DNA from 3 places in the Peribacillus sp. FSL K6-5616 genome. Region 3 is predicted to be linked to each of the others. Evidence: riboswitches for the same ligand, from Rfam matches in the RefSeq annotation. Region 3 holds a riboswitch; each other region holds the start of a gene.
The links. A riboswitch is a leader RNA that binds a small molecule or an ion and turns the genes downstream of it on or off. The one in region 3 is predicted to bind cyclic di-AMP.

Region 1 (7,126 bases), 1.0 Mb from region 3:
AGCACGGCCTTGGCAAACGCAGCTTCTTGGGAATCGATGGCCGTTTCCATCACCACCATGCAGCTGAATAAGAAATAAATGAGCATGATATAGGAAGATTTCCGGCTGAAGTCCAGAACGATGCCCCAATCCTTTTTCATGATGGCCCAAGACAGGTAATGATTGGATTGTTCAAGGCGATGATCCTTTTCAAGATTAGGCATGAATAGAGTGATGATACCGGATAACAATAAGGCAGCCGCGTTAATATAAATCGCTAAAACGGGCGTACCGATCAAGAAAAGGATACCCGCTAGCGCCGGTCCAATCAAAAAAGCTCCAGAATCCATTAAGCTTCGTAATGAATTAAATCGTTTCCTCTGTTCAATGGGTATTAATTTTGTTATATATGACCTAGATGCTGTTCCGAACATGGCCCCTGCCATATTGATCACGAAGACAAGGGAATACATGACCCAAATAGAAGAAGTCAAAGGCAGCAAGACTATGAATACCGTGCGAAATAGGTCAAGTGCCGCCATCAGGTTCCGCTTATTTATCCGGTCGATCACGCTCCCTGCCCACACATTCGTAAATATGGCAGCCATCGGTTTAACGATATAAAGTCCAGCTACCGCCAAGGCTGAATCAGTCATATCCAGAACGATTAAATTAAGGGCAATGAAATAAACCCAAGAACCGAAGTTGGAGATACCTATTCCGCACAAAAGAATGGAAGGGTATTTCCAGGATACCAATGCATTTCTTAATGTCATCGCTTCTCCCCCTTTGTCCGTACATATAAAACCCCGTCCCCAAGCAATCCGTCTCGGGACGGATCAATTTGATGCCACCTTCATGTGTCACCATACATCCCCAACAATCCTCGGCTGCTCTCGGAAAGTGATCATTTCATTTTACTTTTCTCTTCTCTACGTCCATATTGGTATTACTAAATTTTAACATTTTCGGACCGAAACTGTATATAACGCAAAAAAACTCATTCAAAATAAATGAGTTTAAAAGCAAACAAGATATGGATTTTTCGCTCAGCGTTCCTGGATAGAACACAGGGAATTACAATAATTGAATACCGCAAATGAATGTTGGAATCAGTTGATTTACCTTGGGGAAAACAATTTTAAAAACGGATTCTTTTTCTTATCCGTTATCCTTAATTCATTCATGATGATTTGATCCTCATGATCGGCTATCCATTTCCTTAGTGCATCTTTATCCTGGCATTGTGTTAAATATGTTTGGCCACCCTTGCCTGTAGCATTAATAACATATCTATTGAACGTCTTCTCCATAATTGCCCGCCTTTTTAATAAAATGTATTGAATTTAACTAATAATGTACTGCTTTTTTCTTTATCTTTTACAAAAGAAACATAATATATCTACTACAAATTTTGATTGGCAATAGCATGTTCTGCTTGAAATTATTGAATAAAGTACATCGATGCCGGTTATCATAATTGGATTAATCGAACCTATCATAATGTGCTAACTAATATTTGTCAATACGTTTTCTAAATGTAAATAAAACGTAAATTTTCAGTTTTGTTAAAGAAATATATTTTTATGATTTAGGGGTTTACAACTGCTAAATGATGGGAGTAGAATACGTTTATCAATTTAATGCATTTCGGCCAAAACTCATGGTAAATGAGTACGGAGGACCCAATCATTTGGGGTTAATTCTGCCTTGCAGAAGGGATGAGATCAGCTCTTTCGCCATCCTACCCGTCAGCTAACTTCGTCGGCTAAAGCGAAGGAGGTCATAAGACCGCCTATTTCGGAAGCTTTTTTTGCACGCTTTTTGTGGCAATACAGCTATACGATGTTTTCGCAGGTCTTTTTATTATGCTTTTAAAAAGATTCGAAAAGCAGATGGTTGATTAAAAGTCATACAGTAGGGATGATCAATTTGATAAAAGCAAAAAATTTGTTAGATCCGCCAAAAATACTTGTACTCGGCTTTGTCATCCTGATACTTATCGGGTCCTATTTATTGACCCTGCCGATTTCCACTGAAAGTGGGAATGGTCTTTCTTTTCTGGATGCTTTATTCACCGCAACATCCGCTACTTGTGTAACAGGGCTTGTCGTAGTGGATACGGGATCGACTTTCACCACTTTTGGTGAGTTGGTCATCTTAACACTGATTCAGATAGGCGGATTAGGGTTCATGTCATTTGCGACGTTTTTCTTTTTCCTTCTAGGCAAAAAGATTTCCTTAAAAGGCAGGTTACTCTTGCAGGAGTCCTTAAATAATCTATCCATGGCGGGTGTAGTCAGATTAGTGAAACGGCTTTTAATTTTCACGGCCATCATTGAAGGTGTGGGTGCCCTTATCTTATCGATTCGCTTTTCTTTTGACATGCCAACCGGCAAAGCGATCTATTACGGGGTTTTTCATTCCATCTCGAATTTCAATAATGCCGGCTTTGATTTAATGGGTGAATTCAGGAGCTTGACCCCATATGTATCCGATCCCTTCGTAACCCTTACCGTCGTCTTCCTCATCACGTTTGGCGGGATAGGCTTTATCGTGATGAATGAACTATACGAATATCGTGACACCCATCGTTTATCCGTACATACGAAGGTGGTTCTGATGACTAGCTTGATCCTTACAATCACAGGTGCAATTTTAATCTTTTTATTCGAGTTCGGTAACGCCAAGACATTGCAGCCTTTATCTTTCATGGGTAAAACGTTATCGTCTTTATTTCAATCGGTTTCACCAAGGACGGCAGGCTCCAATACGTTGAATATCCCTGATTTGACCCAGCCTACATTACTGCTCATCATCTTCTTGATGTTCGTTGGGGCTTCACCCGGATCGACTGGCGGCGGGATTAAAACGACTACATTGGCCACGCTTGTCGGAACGGTTTGGTCACAGATCAAGGGAAAGGGTGATGTGGTCTTGTTCCGCCACCGCATCGTGAGTGAAACGATCTTTAAAGCATTATCCGTTACGTTCATTGGTGTATTCATGGTTTCAATCATCTCCATTCTGCTGACAATCACTGAAAGCGGAACTGACTTTTTGATGATTTTGTTCGAAGCCACTTCAGCTTTTGCCACCGTGGGGCTTTCAATGGGTTTGACCCCAGAATTATCACCGGTTGGCCGGCTGCTCATCATTTTCACGATGTTTGCAGGCCGTGTTGGCCCTTTGACTTTGGCCTTTGCTATCGCCATGAGGCGCAAGCCAGATCCGTTCCGACGTCCAAAAGGGAAAATCATGATTGGTTAATAATCAATGAAGGAGTGTAAAAGATGGGAAAACGACAATACGCCGTGATAGGTTTAGGCAGATTTGGAACCAGTGTGGCCCATAGATTATATACGGCAGGCCAAGAGGTTTTGGGTATTGATGTGAACGAGGAAAGAGTCGAGAATGCGGAACTGAACGTTACCCATGCAGTCATGGCGGATACGACCGAAGAAGAGACATTGAAAGCAATCGGAATCCGTAATTTCGATTGTGTCATCGTAGCCATCGGAAATGACATGCAATCGAGCATTTTAACTACCTTGCTTTTAAAAGAGCTTGGGATCAAAAAGGTCATTGCCAAAGCACTTAATAAAAATCACGGTCAGGTGCTCACAAAAGTCGGTGCCGACTGGGTCATCTATCCTGAGAGGGATATGGGGGAACGGGTCGCGAATCAGCTCCTTTCCCCTAACATGCTGAACTATATAGAGCTTTCTAAAGAATACAATATCGAGGAAATCATCCTCCCCATGAGCATGAAGGGAAAAAGCCTCAGGGAGCTTGATTTACGGGCAAAATATAATATCAGCGTCATTGCCATCGTGAGTAATGGAGAAATTATCATAGCACCGTCACCGGATCAGGATATCCATGAAAAAGATATGCTTTTAGTGGTTGGCAATAAAGAAGATCTGGCCGTCTTTGCCAATATTGAATAAAATCCGGCAGGTTCCGGCCCTTGCTCCTATTTTGAGGCTAATACATACGAGAAGACCGCCATATGGAGGTCTTCTCGATGAAATTTATAACGAACATGCCCGTGCCCTGGATATGTATGTATTATTTTATCGTACTGATCGCTTGGGCAAGAGTGGACTTTATCGTCACTTTATCAAAAGGAAGTTGAAGCTTAACGGCAGTCATGGCTATTTCCGGCCGAAGTCCTGAAAGGGTTGTTTGAATTCCGATCAAATGCAAGGATTCAATCAATTGAGACAGCTTGTGTGCGGATCCGCTATCTATTGCATGAACGCCGGATAGGTCAATGAAAAGTCTGGTGACATTTTTTTCAGCGCACTTTTGTAAGGTGTTTTCAAGCAAGGACATGCCCCTCGTCGTGTCAATATCGCCTATCAGGGGAAGCAATGCCGTGTTATCTTTAAGGGAAATGATGGGTGTGCTCAATTCATCGATCGTTGCCTGTTGGGCTTTCATGATTTTATTGGCATACCTATGATTCGCTTCCGTAAACCTCTCCATCACTTCACTGAATACCTTCACCACTATCCGATACCAGGAGTTTATTTCCTCCTGTGTATATTGATCTCCATGCAATTTCACAAACCGGTCAATATAATCCAGGTATTGCTCTTGCGTACGGAAAAACTCCCTCAATATAAAATAAATGGGTGTGTTTAAATGCTGCTCATCCTGACCGATTTCTTCAATCCAATCACCAAGCTGCTTAAAGAATTCCCTCTCCTCTGTATCAAAAACCTGAAAGAAACGTAAATGGAATTCATTATTTTGCTGCTTAAGTTTTTTAATCACTTTGGGATCGGTTGAGCTATATACACCCGCAATATCACTCTTATTCAATGATGCGTACCAATCCTCAGTCAATTGTGCTGCCACACCCAATAAAAAGGAATATAATTCTTTATTTACGTGCATAAACTCCTCCTATTTAGTTTTTATAAAAAGCAATCGATAAATCTAGCGCTGAAAACGGCATTGTCAGGGAATTGAAATATTATCAACAAAGCAAGCATCGAAGACAACTTCCATACTTAAAACCTTATGCTCTCTGATGCCTGATGGCCCCCTCTTTCCATATACCTTCCCAGCTGTTTTTGAAACCATGTTTTTTAAAAAAAGATCAGCAAAAGCCTTCATCTATCATTCTGGTAAATCTGCGTTCCTAAAACTTCATAGTTTTGTTATAGTTTACCATTTTTATTTTTTGTTAACAATTCCCACACAAAAAAGGACCTGATCCCAGATCCTCCGTTTAAAACCATTTCGCCTTCTCATTTCCTAAATAAAGCCGTCCATAAACCTTGCACCCCAAAGGTTTCATCCGATTGTTCCATTTTCTTCATTTTCCGTATTTCCACCACTTCGAATTCCTTGAAGATCATTCTGAGTTTTTCTTCGGTAAAACCTAAACCGCCTTTAAGGCTTCTTTGCCTATATACTTCCCAATCTGAAATATCTGAACCACCCAATATGCCGCCTTCGACAAAACAAGTGATCGAATACAACCCCTTAGGCCTTAACGCCTTTTTCACCATCTCCAAATATTTCATCCTTCGATGTGGAGCAATATGGTGAAAACAACCTGAATCATATACGAAGTCATATTGTCCTTTTGCAATATCCAAATCAAATATATTCCCTTGAATGAAGTTCACTTGGACATTTTTATCTCCTGCCCGTTCTTTTCCCCATTCAAGGGCTTCCTTCGAAAGGTCCACCGCATCAACGGAACAGCCCTTTTGAACAAGGTAAATGGCATTTCTGCCAGGTCCGCATCCAAGCTCAAGAACCTTCCCTGGCCCAATTAACCCACCATCAATATATGAAACCAAATTCTCATCAGGGAAATTTCCGAAAAAGGGAACCCCTTTTGTGCGATCTTCATAAAAACCATTCCAGAATCCAGTTGGTTCACGCAATAATGAGTCCAGCATGTTCAACAGATCTTCATAGGTTGTAATCGTCTCCGACAAAACCATCACCTCTTCCATTTTTATCCCACCATTTAATTATACTCATTTCGCCCAGTGCCTCTGTAACAGTCGCATCAAAAATGCGTTACATATGACGTTCAGACACCAGTGGACCTTGTTGTTATATAATGCTCACTGGAATTTAAAGGTATCAATGATGCATGCAAACTGCCTTCTGATGATATGATCCATTCTTACTCAATAACCGGATGATCAGCTCATTAACCATGTTAGGGAAGACATGGGTTTTATACATGCATGTCAAATATTACATGTTCTTTACAGCGTATCCGGTTTAGCTTCAAAAAAATAAAACTCAGCTCTATGTGGTATCCTGATGTCCTCACAACCGTTTACTGATGATTATCTTTCTATACATTCCATTCAGCATGATCGGCCGATCTTCTTCAATTTCCATATTCTTCTCATGTCCACTGAACAAGTCTTCAAACCTCAAGCCAATATCCGTTCCTAAAAATCGAATAATCGGCCTCAGAAGCTTTTTGGGCACTGAAAGCCGTTCATCTTTAGAAATAAACTTATCGAATAGTATTATTTTCCCCTCGCCTTTTAAAACCCTGATCATTTCCCGAAGACATTCATTGGCATCAGAAACGACGGAAAGAACCAAACTTCCCACTACATAGTCAAACGATTCATTAGCGAATTCCATGTGCTGTGCATCCATCTCGAGGAAACTGATCGATGCATCATCAAATTTCCCCATCGCTTTTTTTAGCATATCCGCCGACAGGTCTATTGCCGTTATCTCAAGGTCAAGGTTTTTGATCAACTCCAAATCGGCCCCCGTACCTACTCCCACAAACAGGACCTTTGCATGATCATGAAAATCCAGCTCTTCAAACAGTCTTTTCCTGGCATCTAAAAAGAGATGAGAGTTGAAGATTTTGTCATAAACCGGCGACCAAAATTTATAAATCACTTTATTCCACGAATTATTCAACATCCCCACCCCCTTACATACATCTTCCATGAAACATGATAAATTCCTTCCAAGCGGTTATTATCTCTGGAAAATTAGTACAATTAAAAAGTATATGCGATGCAGTAATTCACTAAAATTGGCATGTTTCTTTTCATAAACCCTCCAAATCTGTATGATCCATAGTAACCAAACTACATTGACTGTCATAGTAATATACTATAAGATATACCAAAGGAGG
Region 2 (7,126 bases), 4.9 Mb from region 3:
TTGGCTCCTTCAAGGTATAATTGAACCGGTTATTGGGAGAGGCAAGGGTACTTCCCTGGACTTTATTGGCTAATCCCGCATAAAATTCGAGTACATCTATCATGGCAGGCATCGCAATGAATTTTGTTTCATTGATTGGCAGCCCGTTATCTTGTGATTCGACTTCGGCGAGCATATCGGCTTTCTCCCACAGTGCCTGTGCCACTTTATTCAGTAACCTCCCTCTATCCCCCGGTGCCAATTCAGCCCATGGGCCAGATTCAAACGCCCTTCGTGCAGCTTTTACCGCTAAATCAACATCTTCCGGACCTGCTTCGGCAACTACAGCATTCACTTCATCAGTTGCAGGATTAAGTGATTCAAATGTTCTTCCTGATATTGAATCAACCCATCTCCCATCAATGAACAATCGATAGTTTTTCCCCATCATCGTTTCCCCTTTCTAGTGGAAATCCCAAAACAAAATATCTATTAATACAATAAGGCCGCGCATCATTTTTTTATTGTAAAAAACGGAACTTTCAGAATATTTCGCATGCATTAAACCCAAACAAAAAAGATCCTCGTCACCATGAACGGGATCCTTCAAATGTAATCACTATATAGCAAGAACGTTATATTGGGTTTGAAAATTTCTTTGAAACGGCATCAATGAATTCAGTAGGAGTCAGGTAACCAAATTTTTTAAATTCATTAATTAAATGTGATTGATCAAAATACCCATTCTCATTAATTACATCCCAAACTGTAAAGGCCTGTTTATTCAATAACATATGCAGGGAGTTTTGGAACCTCACTATTTGGCTGAATAATTTGGGCGGCATCCCTACATGGGCATCGAATTGCTTTCGCAAGTATCTTGTAGAGTATCCGGTCTCAGCAGCTAATTGATTCATATTTACATTTCCTTTAGAAGAATATATTTTGTTCAAGGAATATTCTATTATTGCCGGCAAACCGTTACACGTAAAAATATTAATCCCTATTTCTTCTTTGAACAGCTTTATTCTTCTATGAAAATCCCGTTCAGTTATTAACCTTTCCATAATGGTAGGTTCAATTTTTAACATATCAGCTAAAGGGATTTGGCGATCGATTACCTCCTTCATGGAATATTTAAAATGCTGGGTTTCCTGCTTAGGCATAAACCTCACACCGAAATATTCACAATTAGCTTGAAAGTTTATCGTTTTGTACTTGAGGACAGTCCCGTACACATCTGCGGAGGGTCTTTCGGGATCGCAATAAAATAATATGTCGATGCACCCATCCGGAATGACGGACATTGGATTCATTAAATCCCGATTGATTTTAAATTGATAGAACAATGTAGTGGAATGGTCAGAATTTCTTTGTTTAAATTCTATATAATAATCTGATAGAATCTCGAATTCCGGTTGGAATGGAAAATAGTCGAAGTTATTGAAACTCTGAATGATGCTCAGCTACCATCACGCTCCTTTTATATTACACTGTCACCAAAGCCTTTTTACCACTGCAATAAGCTTGCATTTGCCCCAATTACTACAGTAATCGATTGGCTGAGTGGTCATCCGCATCACTACACGGGTCAGGAGAGCCGTTCATCATTCTTCCCACCCCTGGCCATTATCAATATGAGCGTTGTTTTTATAATTTTCGACAAGTATTTCCAAATCCCTTTTGACTGAAAGATTTAAAACAATACCCAACTTACAGAACACTTGGGTTCTCTTTTACCTTCGGTGAAAATAAAAGGCTCTGAGAAAAAACTCTTGTTTAAATATTGGTCAGGAACACTGAAATATATGGTAAAATATTCTAGTTAAATCCAGTTTTTAGCCTCTATGTTACGAAAGGAATGTATAGATTGGTTTACTTATATGTAATTTTATTTTTCATTTTTGGCTATAGTTTTATATTTACCTTAATTAAAGCTATAAAAGATGAAGTATCCCCACATCTCACTGCAATCTTTTTTCTTGTATGGGCTTCATCAGCAATGATCGTGATGGCAAATTTAATGAGTTTTTAATTAATGTTATTCTTCAAACATCGGGGACGCTTGTTGAAAGACCGATGTAGGGGCATCTTTTTAATTCTAAGATTATCAGAAAGCAAACCTTATGTAGGCTTGCTCCTCCAGTTTGAGACAAAAGGGGTTCGGAAAACTTATCTTTTATCAAATGATGTTCCAAAACTCCTCAAGTATGGTTTCTAACTAAATGCTATAACAAAGCTGATTGTAGCGGAAGGTACGAGACTCCTGCAGGAAAAGCGCGTCTTGGGAGACCCCGCAGGCGTTAGACGAGGAGGCTCGCGGACCGCCCGCGGAAAGCGAGTGCCCTACGTTCCAATCAACGTCCAATTGTATAATCCATTAAAAATACGTAGGCCCAATCATGTAAACCGTGACCCACATTTGTAGACGGAAAACTTATCTTTCATCAAATGATGTTCCCAAACCAACACAACTTCAACTCCGCGCAAGCCGAGGAGGCTCGCCCACCGCCCGCGGATAGCGAGTTTCTTGAGCGGAAATCCACGTCCAAATTGTATAAGCCATAAAAAAATGTAGACAAACTCGATGAAAATCGAATTTGTCTACATTCTGTTCTATAAGATATGGAACTTACTTCTTTAAATGATATGGCACTGTCGTAACAACCACATTTCTTTTATAAAGTAAGTAAGCGCGAATCAGTAAACTTGATTGGTTATGAAGTATATTGTGCCAGCCCTTCTTCGGAATGAATTGGGGGATGATCACCGTAACTTTATAATTGGATTCACTAGCCTTATGTTCTACTGTATCCACAAATTTAGTTAGTGGCTGAATGATACTTCTGTAATAAGAATTCAGTGTAACGAGCCTTACATCCGGCTGCCATTTTTTCCATTTTTCTTCGAATTTCTTTTCATCATCTCTTTCAAAAGCGACATAAACGGCAATGACCTGATGTGCAGATAGAGATTTTGCATAATTTAAAGAGTTCTCAACCACATGAGTTATACCCGCAACAGGTACAATGATGATATTTCCTTCAATTGGTAAGATCGGCTCACATGTTGTAATCCTTAGTTAGTCTCCAACTGCTTCATAATGATTTCTAATTCGATGAAAAATTAAAATGATGATAGGTAAAAAAATCAAAACGGGCCAAACCTGACTAAATTTGGTTAAAAAGAATATCATCGTGACGATAAAGCTAATTATGGCACCAATTGAATTAATGGTTAATTTCATCATCCAGCCTTTTGGCTTTTCGCGAATCCATTTAACAATCATCCCGGTCTGGGATAACGTAAATGGGATGAATACACCAACCGCATAAAGCGGAATGAGATTTTCCGTATGTCCTTCAAATGCGACTATCAAGATGATGGATGCAAGTCCAAGTATGATAATTCCATTGGAATACCCTAAACGGTCCCCTCTGATCGTAAACGCCCTTGGTATGAATTTATCCTTTTGCCAGATTTACCGCAAGCAAAGGGAAAGCCGAATATCCAGTATTTGCTGCAAGTATCAAGATCAATGCAGTTGTACCTTGAATGAAGAAATACATGAAATTCCGTCCAAAGATCTCTTCAGCAATCTGGGAGACGACCGTTACCTCTGCGCTAGGAACAATGCTTAAATAATAGGCTAAGAATACGATTCCCGAAAACAAAACAGCTAGTAAGGAACCCATCGCTATTAATGTCTTTGCAGCATTATTCGGTGCTGGATCTTTAAAGTTCGGGATTGCATTGGAAATCGCTTCAACTCCTGTCAATGCGGAGCTTCCTGATGCAAATGCTCTTAGCAGTATAAATAAACTGATGCCGGCTACCGGAGTCCCGATTGACGCATGCAATTCCGGTGAGATTCCTCCCGTCAGAATCTTGTAAATTCCAACCCCAATCAAGATGAACAAGGCTAAAACGAATAGGTACACCGGATAGGCCAAGACAGAGGCCGATTCCGTAACCCCCCTAAGGTTCAAGATAGTAAGTAGGATGACGAAAATAATGGCTATGAGGACATTATAATCATGCAGGCCGGGAAAAGCGGACGTGATGGCATCCGTACCAGCAGAAACACTTACCGCGACAGTTAATATATAATCGACCAATAAGGATCCTCCAGCTATCAACCCTGGATTGACACCTAAATTGTTTTTTGAAACCACATAGGCTCCCCCGCCATGTGGATAAGCGAAAATGATTTGTCTGTAGGACAAAATCAAAGCGGTTAACAGGATCAATACTCCAATCGCGATGGGGATTGAATACCAGAATGCCGCAGCACCGACCGTGATCAGGACAATCAATATTTGCTCCGGCCCATATGCAACCGAAGACAAAGCATCGGAAGATAATATCGCCAACGCCTTTGTTTTATTAAGCTTTTGTTCACCAAGTGCATTCGATTTTAAAGGTCTCCCGATCAAGAACCTCTTTATAGAAGATAACATCAAGAATTCACCACCAGTTTAATTTATAAGTTTATGTTTCCCAGCTGTAGCAAAAAACGAGACGGAACACAAAAATGCCTACAAGTCATAGCTAAATAGACCTGTAGACATCAATTTTTTTGTCTAACAAGCTCCACCTTCCTTCTCATATAACGCTTACGAGGTTAGCTGTCGGATTCGGACCTAAGAGTAGCCCTACCTTTTAAAGGATTCACCCCTTGGATTGTAAAAACAATCCCAATAACGGGTCCCCCGCACCATAAGGTTTAAGCGATTTAGAAATATGAAACTGTTGATTATCATACTCCCGTGAAATGGAAAAGTAAATGAAAATTTTGCACAGAAATAGAATTATTATTTATAAACGAGGCTTTATTCTTGACTTATATAACAAAAGTCATGCATACACATGATTCGAAGGTAGGAAAGGAGGAAAGTAAACGTCTAAAAGGGATATTAAAGAGGACAATGAACAAAAGATACATTTCCAAAAAGGAAAAATGATCACCACATGGAACGTGATGGATCAAGTAAAACAGATCTGCCCCAGCTTGGATAGTCATTAAATCAGAATTTTCTCTTTCCGATTCCATTATTAATTCCCGTCCAATCGGGGGCATTATTCCACTGATCTACGCTAATCAGTTCCTTCCTTCTTGAATTGGCCTCAAATTGCTTTTTTTAAAGACAAAGTATTTCTGGCCAAGATAGTTAAGCACTGTATAAAAAATTGTTCCTATCAGAACAGCCAAATTTTGTTGTATGGATAAATGAACGGTTCCTTCCAGTGATTCTGCAATGGCTTGGCCTATAGAATAAGCGGCGGAATAACAAATCAGGATGACGCAAAAGAAACGGGCAACTCCTCGACGCCATTCTATATCGCTTTTAAAGGTAAAAGTCCTGTTCAAAAGAAAACTCGTTACAGCTCCCGTACCATTGCCGATAAAGGTGGAGATCCAGTAAGATAATTCAAGAACATTCATGAGAAAAAGCATGATGGAAAGTCCAACCGCTGTATTGACTATTCCGACCAATAAAAAGCGGATAAAGGAGTTAGTTTGTTTTAGATAGTTTTTCAATACTGTTCCGTTCATTGTCTAGTTGCTCCCGTTTTTTTAAATCGAGCGGATTAAATAGATCAAGATCAACAATATATTTAGGCCGGCGTTTGGATTCATTATAGATTTTACCTATATACTCCCCAATCAAGCCGACAGCAATCAACTGTAGTCCACCGATCAACCATATGGAGGTGATCAATGAGGTCCATCCAGTTTCGGTCTGCCCATAAAATTTCAACCATAAAAAGTAAGACCCAAAGAGTAAGCTAATGAAAAAGGAAAGACATCCTAGCCATAATACCAGCCGGATTGGTGTAACTGAAAAGGAAGTAATGCCATCAAGTGCAAAAGCAACCATCTTCTTAAATGGATATTTCGTTTCCCCAGCCAATCTTTCTTTACGGTCATAATAAACAGAGTCCGTCTTAAACCCAATAAGCGGTACAATCCCCCGTAAAAAAAGATTCGTTTCATCAAAGCGTTCCAACTCCGCGATCGCCCTTTTGCTCATTAGCCGGAAATCGGCATGATTATAGACAAGGTTGACCCCCATCTTGTTCATCAATTTATAAAAACCTGTTGCAGATGTTCGTTTAAAGAATGAATCAAGGTCCCTTTTCTGGCGGACACCATATACGATTTCACATCCTTCATTGAATTTCCGAATGAATTCCGGGATGACCTGAATATCATCCTGTAAATCTGCATCAATGGAAATCACACAATCCGAGGCTTCCTTGGCTGTAAACAACCCTGCCAGAAGTGCATTTTGATGTCCAGCATTCCGGGAAAGCTTTAGCCCACGAACATATTCATTATTAATCGTTTCTTTATAAATGATCTTCCACGTTTGATCCTTGCTCCCATCATCGACCAACAAAATTTTACTTTGACCGGAAACAACATTTTCATCGACCAACCCCCTCATCAATCCACAAAGCTGGGAAATGGTTTCCTGCAAAACGCTTTCTTCGTTATAACAAGGTACAACAATCGTTACAATCGGTGAATTCATTCTATTCCCCCCTTTTCACATGACTCTGTATAAATGAATTTTCCATACGCTTCCTTTTTTCGTGAAAACCCTATCCAGCACCAATCCGTTTTCCTTCGCGTTGTTGATTGGGATGGCAGAAAATATATACGTGCCGCCTAATCCTTTAAACGCATCCATGTTGAGGTCCAAATTTTCCAGCTCTTTCTTCGAGCCTTTCTTGAACATATAATGCTTCCCAAGCTCATCGGTAAACAGGTAACAACGTCCTCCCCATTCATCAAAGTAGATTCTGATGTTTTTATTCTTAGCCAATTCGTTTTCAATTATTTGACGAAATTGATGTTTGTAAGAAAGCGGATAAAAATTGTTATAGCTATCGAGCGTGTAAAATCCATTATATTGAGCGATTGCGGGATGCAGCGCAATGCTGGCAACACGATACTCTTCTTGTGGACGGTCTATATGATCTTTTATTTCCTGAAAAAGGCTTTCTGAATAGAACTCTTTAAAAGAGGGTTTTTTATTGTGAGTGATCTCTTCATTGAAACCCATTAAAATCAGAATTTGAATGGCGATGAAAATAGAAAGGGTTTTCTTAGCATAGTCGCTGTGTTCCCAAATGATTT
Region 3 (7,126 bases):
GGCCTTTCACCCCTTCAGAGGCGGCCTTTGTTTGGGATTTTACCTGGAGGGACTTGCAATGACTTCTCCAGGACATTAAAGATTCCTCAAAAAGTTCGTCAAGCTGCGGAAGCATTAGTAAATGGCAAGGTTCGTCCAATTGATATTGGGAAGTCCAATAACGATTTTTTTTCAATTTCTGGGGAGTGGGACTTATTTCAGATGCTTAACAATATTGATGAGCAGGAAAAAAGCAGGTTCGGAAAGATAGGATATTTATTAAGCGCTGTAAGGACGATTGGTGAGAATGCTCCCTTTTCCTATAAACTAGAATATGATGGGAATTTCATTGAAGGGGAAGCCGTTATGATTTTGGTCTTGAATGGTTGTTTTATCGGCACTAATTTATTACCCTTCCCCATGATTAGTCCAGACGATGGGCTCTTTGGCGTTGCCATCTTGGAAAATGCAAGCCTTGGTGCATTTTTAGAAATAATAGCGATGAAACGTTCATGGACTGAAAATATGAGTTCTGACTCTGGGGTGACTTATTTACAAGCAGGTACCTTGACTATTGAATCCAAGAGGCCGCTTGATGTGGATATGGATGGAGAGAACTATAGGCAAACTCCTTCGCGCATTAAAGTCCTCGCCCACCATTTGTCAGTATTAACACCAAATTAGTATGAGGATTACATTTGAAGGGAAAGGCTTATGTGTTTTTTTTGTATATTCATTCCTTATTTCTGCAATTGTTTCCAAAATAGGATAAAATGTATGATGATATATCATTTTTTGCAGGAGGACCAATTATGGTGTACCAGGTCGGATTGTTAAAGGGCATTTTAGAGCCTTATCGGAGTCGTTATCAGCTGCAAAATGCAGAGGCAGTCACAAAGTTTGGATTGAAATTAATAGTTTTATATTTTGTTAGTCTTATAGTATTCGCCGTTGGGGGATATTTTGGCATTGGTTCAGAATCATTCTCCAAAGAAATCACGAAGATGAGCGCCAATGAATTCGAAGCAGCAAAGTTGCTGATTTTGAGCGGCAATATAATAACAGGAATAATCGACCCTTCCATATACATATTTTTAGCAGCTCTATTCTTTTGGATCGTTACTGATATCCCCTATATAAAATTAGTTATCGTTCAAATGATTCTTTTTGGCTTGCAATTAATAGAAAAAACATTATTGATTCCCTTATTCGTTTTAATGGATTTAGGCAGCGATGCCAATCCTTTTTCATTGGGGATCATCAGTCAGTATTTTCTCAGAAGTGATTATTTCATTCACTTTTTCAGCGGAATTACCATTTTTCAATTTCTTATTATTGCTCTGCAATATTTTTATTTAAAGGAATTTACAGAACGTAATAATTATTTGGTCCTTTTAATGATTGTTCTATTCTATTTGGCCACATGGTTTGTTAAAGCCTTTTTAGGATACATCCAAGTAGGCGTATTTGTATAAAGCGGGTGAAATGAATGAGCGGTAAATGGAAAATAGCGGCGGTCTCCATTGCGTCGATAGTGTTAATAACCGTTAACTTATACCTTATTGAAAAAAAAGAAAGCAAAGTGGAACGGACGGTTTTCGTTGAAAACTGGACTAAGGTAAAAAAAGATACAATTACGGATACTATTCAAACAAATGGGGTAATTAAACCAGTAGAAGAGTATGATATTTATTTTGATGCCAAGAAAAATGATTTTAAGAAATTCCTTGTAAAAGAAGGCGATGCGATTACGGCTGGCTCCTCGTTGTTTGAGTTTACGACGACCGAACTTGATGCGCTTAAGACGAATTTGGAAGCGGAGAAAACGGCCGCCGAGGGGGAAATTGCAGGGATTGAGGAATACATAGGGAAGTTGAGGTCTTATCAGGGGACCGTGACCAGTGAACCTGAAGCTGCAATTGATGAATCGGTGGAAAAGAACTTGAATATTGATATAACGACAAGCTCTTCAGATCTTATTAAAAGTAACATTGAGCAAGAAATGTACAAGCAGGAACTAGAAAAAAACAGGTTGGATGAAAAAGTAAAAATGCTTGATGCTAAATTAAGTTCGATTGAGCAGCAGTCCAGTGCAATTGTAACGACTAGCGAGGCTGATGGTGTCGTTAAAAATATCAATAAAAACCTGAATAATCCCATTATATCCATTGTTTCGACAAATATGGCAATTGAAGGGGATTTCTCCGAAGAGGAAATGAAAAAGGCTGAAGTGGGCATGACTATAAAAGCAAGTTCCTCTGATTCAAAAAAGGCATTGAAAGGGAAGATAGGCCGTATCCATTCCTATCCCGCTGAAGAACCATCATTAAAAAAAGATAACAGATTTCCATTTCAGGCTTTAATCGAACCGGAAGGCGAAGAAACTGAACCATTGTTGGTGGGATCGAAAGTGAATCTTACTGTAATAACCAATGAGAAAGCCGGTGTACCCTCCATTCCGATAGAGGCCGTACAATACCAAAAGCAGCCTTATATTTACAAGTTGACTAATAAAGGCCATGTGGATAAACATTACATTACAAAAGGTCTTAAGGCTGAAGGGAAGCAAGAAATCATAAAGGGACCGTCTGTAGGTGACGTCATCCTGCTGGAGTCGAATGCGGCAGTGAAGAACCATTCTTATTTTATAACCCCGATTCAATTTGAAAAAGTGAAAGCTAGAACTTATAAAAAATTCACCTCTAGGGAAAAAGTAAGATATCTGTTACTTGGCATTCTGGAAAAATAACCGCTTTTTTCACAAGAGAGGTGATGTTAAATTAGGAATTAATTATATCAATATAACTTATTTGATTAAAAATCGGGAAACGTAATTATAGATACAACAGCCTTTAATGCAGAATATTCAGACATATTAAAAGATTTTTTCTAGAACTGATGCGAATAAATATTTACAGATTATCATTTTTAGTATAATATTTTATTATAAGTTAACTCGCTTAATCTTATTCCAAGAACGGGGGACCCATTTTTGTGGATTTTATCCGCTAGGGGTGAATTCAGAAATGAAAGGGCATTTGTGTTTCCAATTCCTAACCCGACAGCTAACCTCGTCAGCGTCTTTAAGGGAACATGTGTGAATATTCACGCCAATAAGAAATCGACACATGAAGTGTCTTTTTTTTCGGCGTAAAGACAGAGTTTTTCAAAAAAAGAAAAATTACTTTCTTTTTATTAGTATCTTGTTTCCCTTACCGAGACAAAAATGTTTTTGCATCAAAGACTTTATGGAAGGTGAGGAAAGTAAATGAAGAAATTCAAATTAAGTTTAGCTAGCCAAATTTTCATTGGTTTAATTCTAGGGATTATCGTTGGTGCCATTTTTTATGGTAATGAGTCGGCCCAAAGCTTTTTACAGCCATTCGGAGACATTTTCCTACGAATGATTAAAATGATCGTAGTGCCGATCATCGTATCCAGCCTTATCGTTGCAGTTGCCGGTGTAGGTGACTTGAAAGCGGTAGGAAAACTAGGTGCTAAATCATTATCATACTTTGTTGTCGTAACTATGATAGCGATTGCTGTTGGTTTAATTTCAGCGAATATCATCCAGCCTGGTGCTGGTGTGAATATGAATAACCTGGAACAAACTGATATCTCGACATATGTTGATACAGCAGAAACTAAGCAGCATGAATCGTTCGTAGATACACTTGTACACATCGTGCCATCCAATCCAGTTAAAGCCATGGTAGAAGGCGATATGCTAGCGATCATTTTCTTCTCCGTGTTGTTTGGACTAAGTATTGCGGCCATCGGTGAAAAGGGTAAACCAGTATTCCGTTTCTTCCAAGGTGTAGCTGAAGGAATGTTCTACCTAACTAACATGGTCATGAAATTCGCTCCTATCGGTGTATTTGCACTAATCGGTGTGACTATCTCCAAGTTCGGTTTGGAATCTCTAATTCCGTTAGGAAAGTTAGCGCTTTCTGTTTACGGAACAATGATCTTCTTTGTAATTGTCATTCTGGGTCTTATTGCAAAATTTGTAGGATTCAATATCTTTACTTTGATTAAACTTCTAAAAGAAGAATTGATTCTTGCTTTCTCTACTGCAAGTTCAGAAGCGGTTCTTCCGAAAATCATGGAAAAAATGGAGAAAGCGGGATGTCCGAAACATATTGCTACATTTGTTATTCCGACTGGATACTCCTTTAACCTTGATGGTTCTACATTATACCAAGCGTTAGCAGCTATCTTCATCGCTCAAATGTATGGAATCGATTTAAGCATGTATGAGCAAATCACGCTAATGCTAGTGTTAATGATCACATCCAAAGGGATTGCGGGTGTACCAGGTGTATCTTTCGTAGTTCTTTTAGCGACATTGGGAACTGTCGGTATTCCTATTGAAGGTCTAGCATTTATTGCCGGTATCGACCGTATTCTTGATATGGGACGTACAGTGGTAAACGTTATTGGTAATTCACTTGCGGCAATCGTTATCTCTAAATGGGAAGGTCAATTCAACCCTCCTTCCAAAAAAGAACTAGAACAACAAGTTTCTTGATACAAAAAATCCAGAGTGAAATGTCACTCTGGATTTTTTTTATTGAATGAAAAAGCGCTTCCTTAATTTTTCTCGATACTGTAAAAATCTGCTTCCTTCAGGTGTTATGGAGGGAACTACTTCTTGACGGGTCTTCCTGGATGTCAAAATACCCCCAAATTCATAAAGCCTTTCATTGTTTACCCCAAAACCAAATCATATCCTCTTCCTCCCAGAAGGTCATGTGTTGTGAAATGAAACTACCTTCAGGCTTTAAATTACGGTTGATTTGACTAATGTCGGGTATTTTGCGCAGGGGATCATCAGCATAAAGGGGAGCGGCCACATGAAATGAGTGAATGAATGATAAAACCAGTCATGATCCATTCTTCGAATTCTATATTTTTTCCTATTGGTTAAAATGGATTTTGATTCATGTTATTTAAACGATGCAGATGATGATTAATATTGGGGTTATATAACTTACGTGAAACTCCAAAAGTTTGATAAAATAACATTATTGATTGAGAGCTCGGAGGGGGTCAGGTTATGAAGAATGATAGCAATGATATCTTATACATGTATATGCAGGCTTCCGAACGGTTTGTCCTTTTTAATGGACTCAATTTTCGTGAATTCGTCAATTCGCTTCCGTATACCTTGGATTCGATCTTATTATTGAAACATCAATTCGATGGTGGGGAATACAATTTGAATGTCCTGCTTGAGAGCGCTTCATCTGAAGCTATTGCGAAGCTCGTTAAAGAAAATGTCCGGGCATATGGAGATTTCTGTTGGATCGATTTTGAAGAAGCGGAAGGGCTGGATGAATTGGATGGAAGGGAAATAGCGGAACTTTTATATTTAGGACATGCTAAAACCCATCTGGATCCCCCGTTTTTTCGTAAATTGAATAACCAATTTGTGTACCTTGCCCAGGATGATGGCTGGTTCAATAAAATTTATTTTCGTTCTCTTTCGACATATTATATGATGTTAGGAAGTCTGATTCCGCTAAAGCTGGAGCCATTAAAAGTAGAGAGGACGTGGCTTGGAATCAGAAAGAAAAAAGAGCTGACGGCGATTCCTGCAGAAATCATTGCTTCTTTGGCTCATATTCTGGCAGAGGGGCTCGTTTTTTCCTTTCGGGATGTTAAGTATACTAGAACGAAAATTGAGATACCGGCATGGGTCGTAGGGGATTATTTAAACATGGATGAGATGCATGATTCCTTTTCTGATAGAGATAGTAAGGAGCCCGATGCATTTATTATCTTCAATCGAAAAGAGAAGATTTGGGAAAGTGTTATTAAAAATACACCATCCTCCTAATTTTATTTGAAGTCCTTGAACTTTTTAGGTGTAAGACTTACCGTCTCATGCATAAGAGATAAGAGAGGGTGTGGCGGTTTTATCCTGTGTTCAGTAAATTAGTAATCATTGGAAATACTCATTGGTGGAAGTTTCGCTTTACCCCGCATTAACAGGCTGTAAGGAAGCCTGATGACAAATGTAATGAAAAAGAAATGTGGTGAACCAACAGCCTGTAAATGCCCGATTGCGACGCACAGGATGTGCTAGCACAGGAGTTGCCACAGGATGTGGCGGTTTTATCCTGTGTTCTGCAAAATAGTAATCATTGGAAAAGCCTCAATGATGGAAGTTTCGCTTTACCCCGCATTAACAGGCTGTAAGGATGCTCGGTGACAAATGTAATGAAAAAGAAATGTGGTGAGCCAACAGCCTGTAAATGCCCGATTGCGACGCACAGGATGTGCTAGCACAGGAGTTGCCACAGGATGTGGCGGTTTTATCCTGTGTTCTGCAAAATAGTAATCATTGGAAAAGCCTCAATGATGGAAGTTTCGCTTTATCCGTTTTAGTGTAAAGTGATACAATGAACATGGTTAAAAGAATATTGGAGGGTAATAACTCATGAAAACTAAACTTGGTTTGCTTTATGGTGGAAAATCTGCGGAGCATGAGGTTTCTATGCAGACGGCTTTAGCGGTCATTAAAGCTCTCGATTTAGCAAAGTTTGATATATATCCGATTTACATAACAAAAGATGGTTCATGGATTAATGGACCAAAGTTAACAGGTCCTGCCGAGAACGTGGAGGCATTGACATTTTCACCGGAAAAATCGAGCTCGCCTCTTGCCTTGCAAGCACATTCAACTGATGAAAATAGTGAATCAACAGGGTATGACGTAATTTTCCCATTGCTTCACGGACCGAATGGAGAAGATGGAACCGTACAAGGGATGCTGGAACTGTTGAACCTCCCTTATGTAGGGAATGGCGTTTTAGCTTCTTCAGCAGGAATGGATAAGGTCATCATGAAAAACATTTTTGCCCAGGCGGGACTTCCTCAAGTGAAATACACTTGGTTCATCCGTTCTGAATGGGAGAAGAATACTGAAAGTGCCATCAAAAAGGTAGCGGATGATTTGGGGTACCCTTGTTTTGTCAAACCTGCCAATTTAGGCTCAAGTGTCGGTATCAGCAAATGTAATGATGCTGATGAACTGGAAAAAGCGGTAGCGGAAGCTTTTCAATTCGATCGGAAGGTCATCATTGAAGAAGGGGTCATTGCTCGTGAACTCGAGTTTGGTATTCTTGGTAATGATGAACCG

Region 1: it holds a riboswitch for cyclic di-AMP, as region 3 does, so the genes downstream of both, MHB45_RS20885 (TrkH family potassium uptake protein) here and MHB45_RS26005 (cation:dicarboxylate symporter family transporter) in region 3, are expected to answer to the same signal.
Region 2: it holds a riboswitch for cyclic di-AMP, as region 3 does, so the genes downstream of both, MHB45_RS02275 (APC family permease) here and MHB45_RS26005 (cation:dicarboxylate symporter family transporter) in region 3, are expected to answer to the same signal.

The regions. Positions count from the first base shown of each region.
Region 1 is NZ_JBBOYT010000001.1:4,313,067-4,320,192, forward strand. Features, by position in the region: gene MHB45_RS20875 (MFS transporter) at 1-755, opposite strand, end outside; gene MHB45_RS20880 (hypothetical protein) at 1,101-1,292, opposite strand; cyclic di-AMP (ydaO/yuaA leader) riboswitch at 1,622-1,764, shown strand; gene MHB45_RS20885 (TrkH family potassium uptake protein) at 1,912-3,249, shown strand; gene MHB45_RS20890 (potassium channel family protein) at 3,273-3,929, shown strand; gene MHB45_RS20895 (STAS domain-containing protein) at 4,051-4,884, opposite strand; gene MHB45_RS20900 (class I SAM-dependent methyltransferase) at 5,241-5,942, opposite strand; gene MHB45_RS20905 (class I SAM-dependent methyltransferase) at 6,286-6,906, opposite strand.
Region 2 is NZ_JBBOYT010000001.1:470,532-477,657, reverse strand. Features, by position in the region: gene MHB45_RS02285 (aldehyde dehydrogenase family protein) at 1-427, opposite strand, end outside; gene MHB45_RS02280 (helix-turn-helix domain-containing protein) at 615-1,328, opposite strand; partial or broken gene MHB45_RS02275 (APC family permease) at 2,612-4,439, opposite strand; cyclic di-AMP (ydaO/yuaA leader) riboswitch at 4,577-4,722, opposite strand; gene MHB45_RS02270 (GtrA family protein) at 5,081-5,536, opposite strand; gene MHB45_RS02265 (glycosyltransferase family 2 protein) at 5,496-6,518, opposite strand; gene MHB45_RS02260 (DUF6044 family protein) at 6,534-7,126, opposite strand, start outside.
Region 3 is NZ_JBBOYT010000001.1:5,339,757-5,346,882, forward strand. Features, by position in the region: gene MHB45_RS25990 (YegS/Rv2252/BmrU family lipid kinase) at 1-663, shown strand, start outside; gene MHB45_RS25995 (hypothetical protein) at 792-1,454, shown strand; gene MHB45_RS26000 (efflux RND transporter periplasmic adaptor subunit) at 1,469-2,728, shown strand; cyclic di-AMP (ydaO/yuaA leader) riboswitch at 2,927-3,074, shown strand; gene MHB45_RS26005 (cation:dicarboxylate symporter family transporter) at 3,248-4,510, shown strand; gene MHB45_RS26010 (hypothetical protein) at 5,039-5,821, shown strand; gene MHB45_RS26015 (D-alanine--D-alanine ligase) at 6,425-7,126, shown strand, end outside.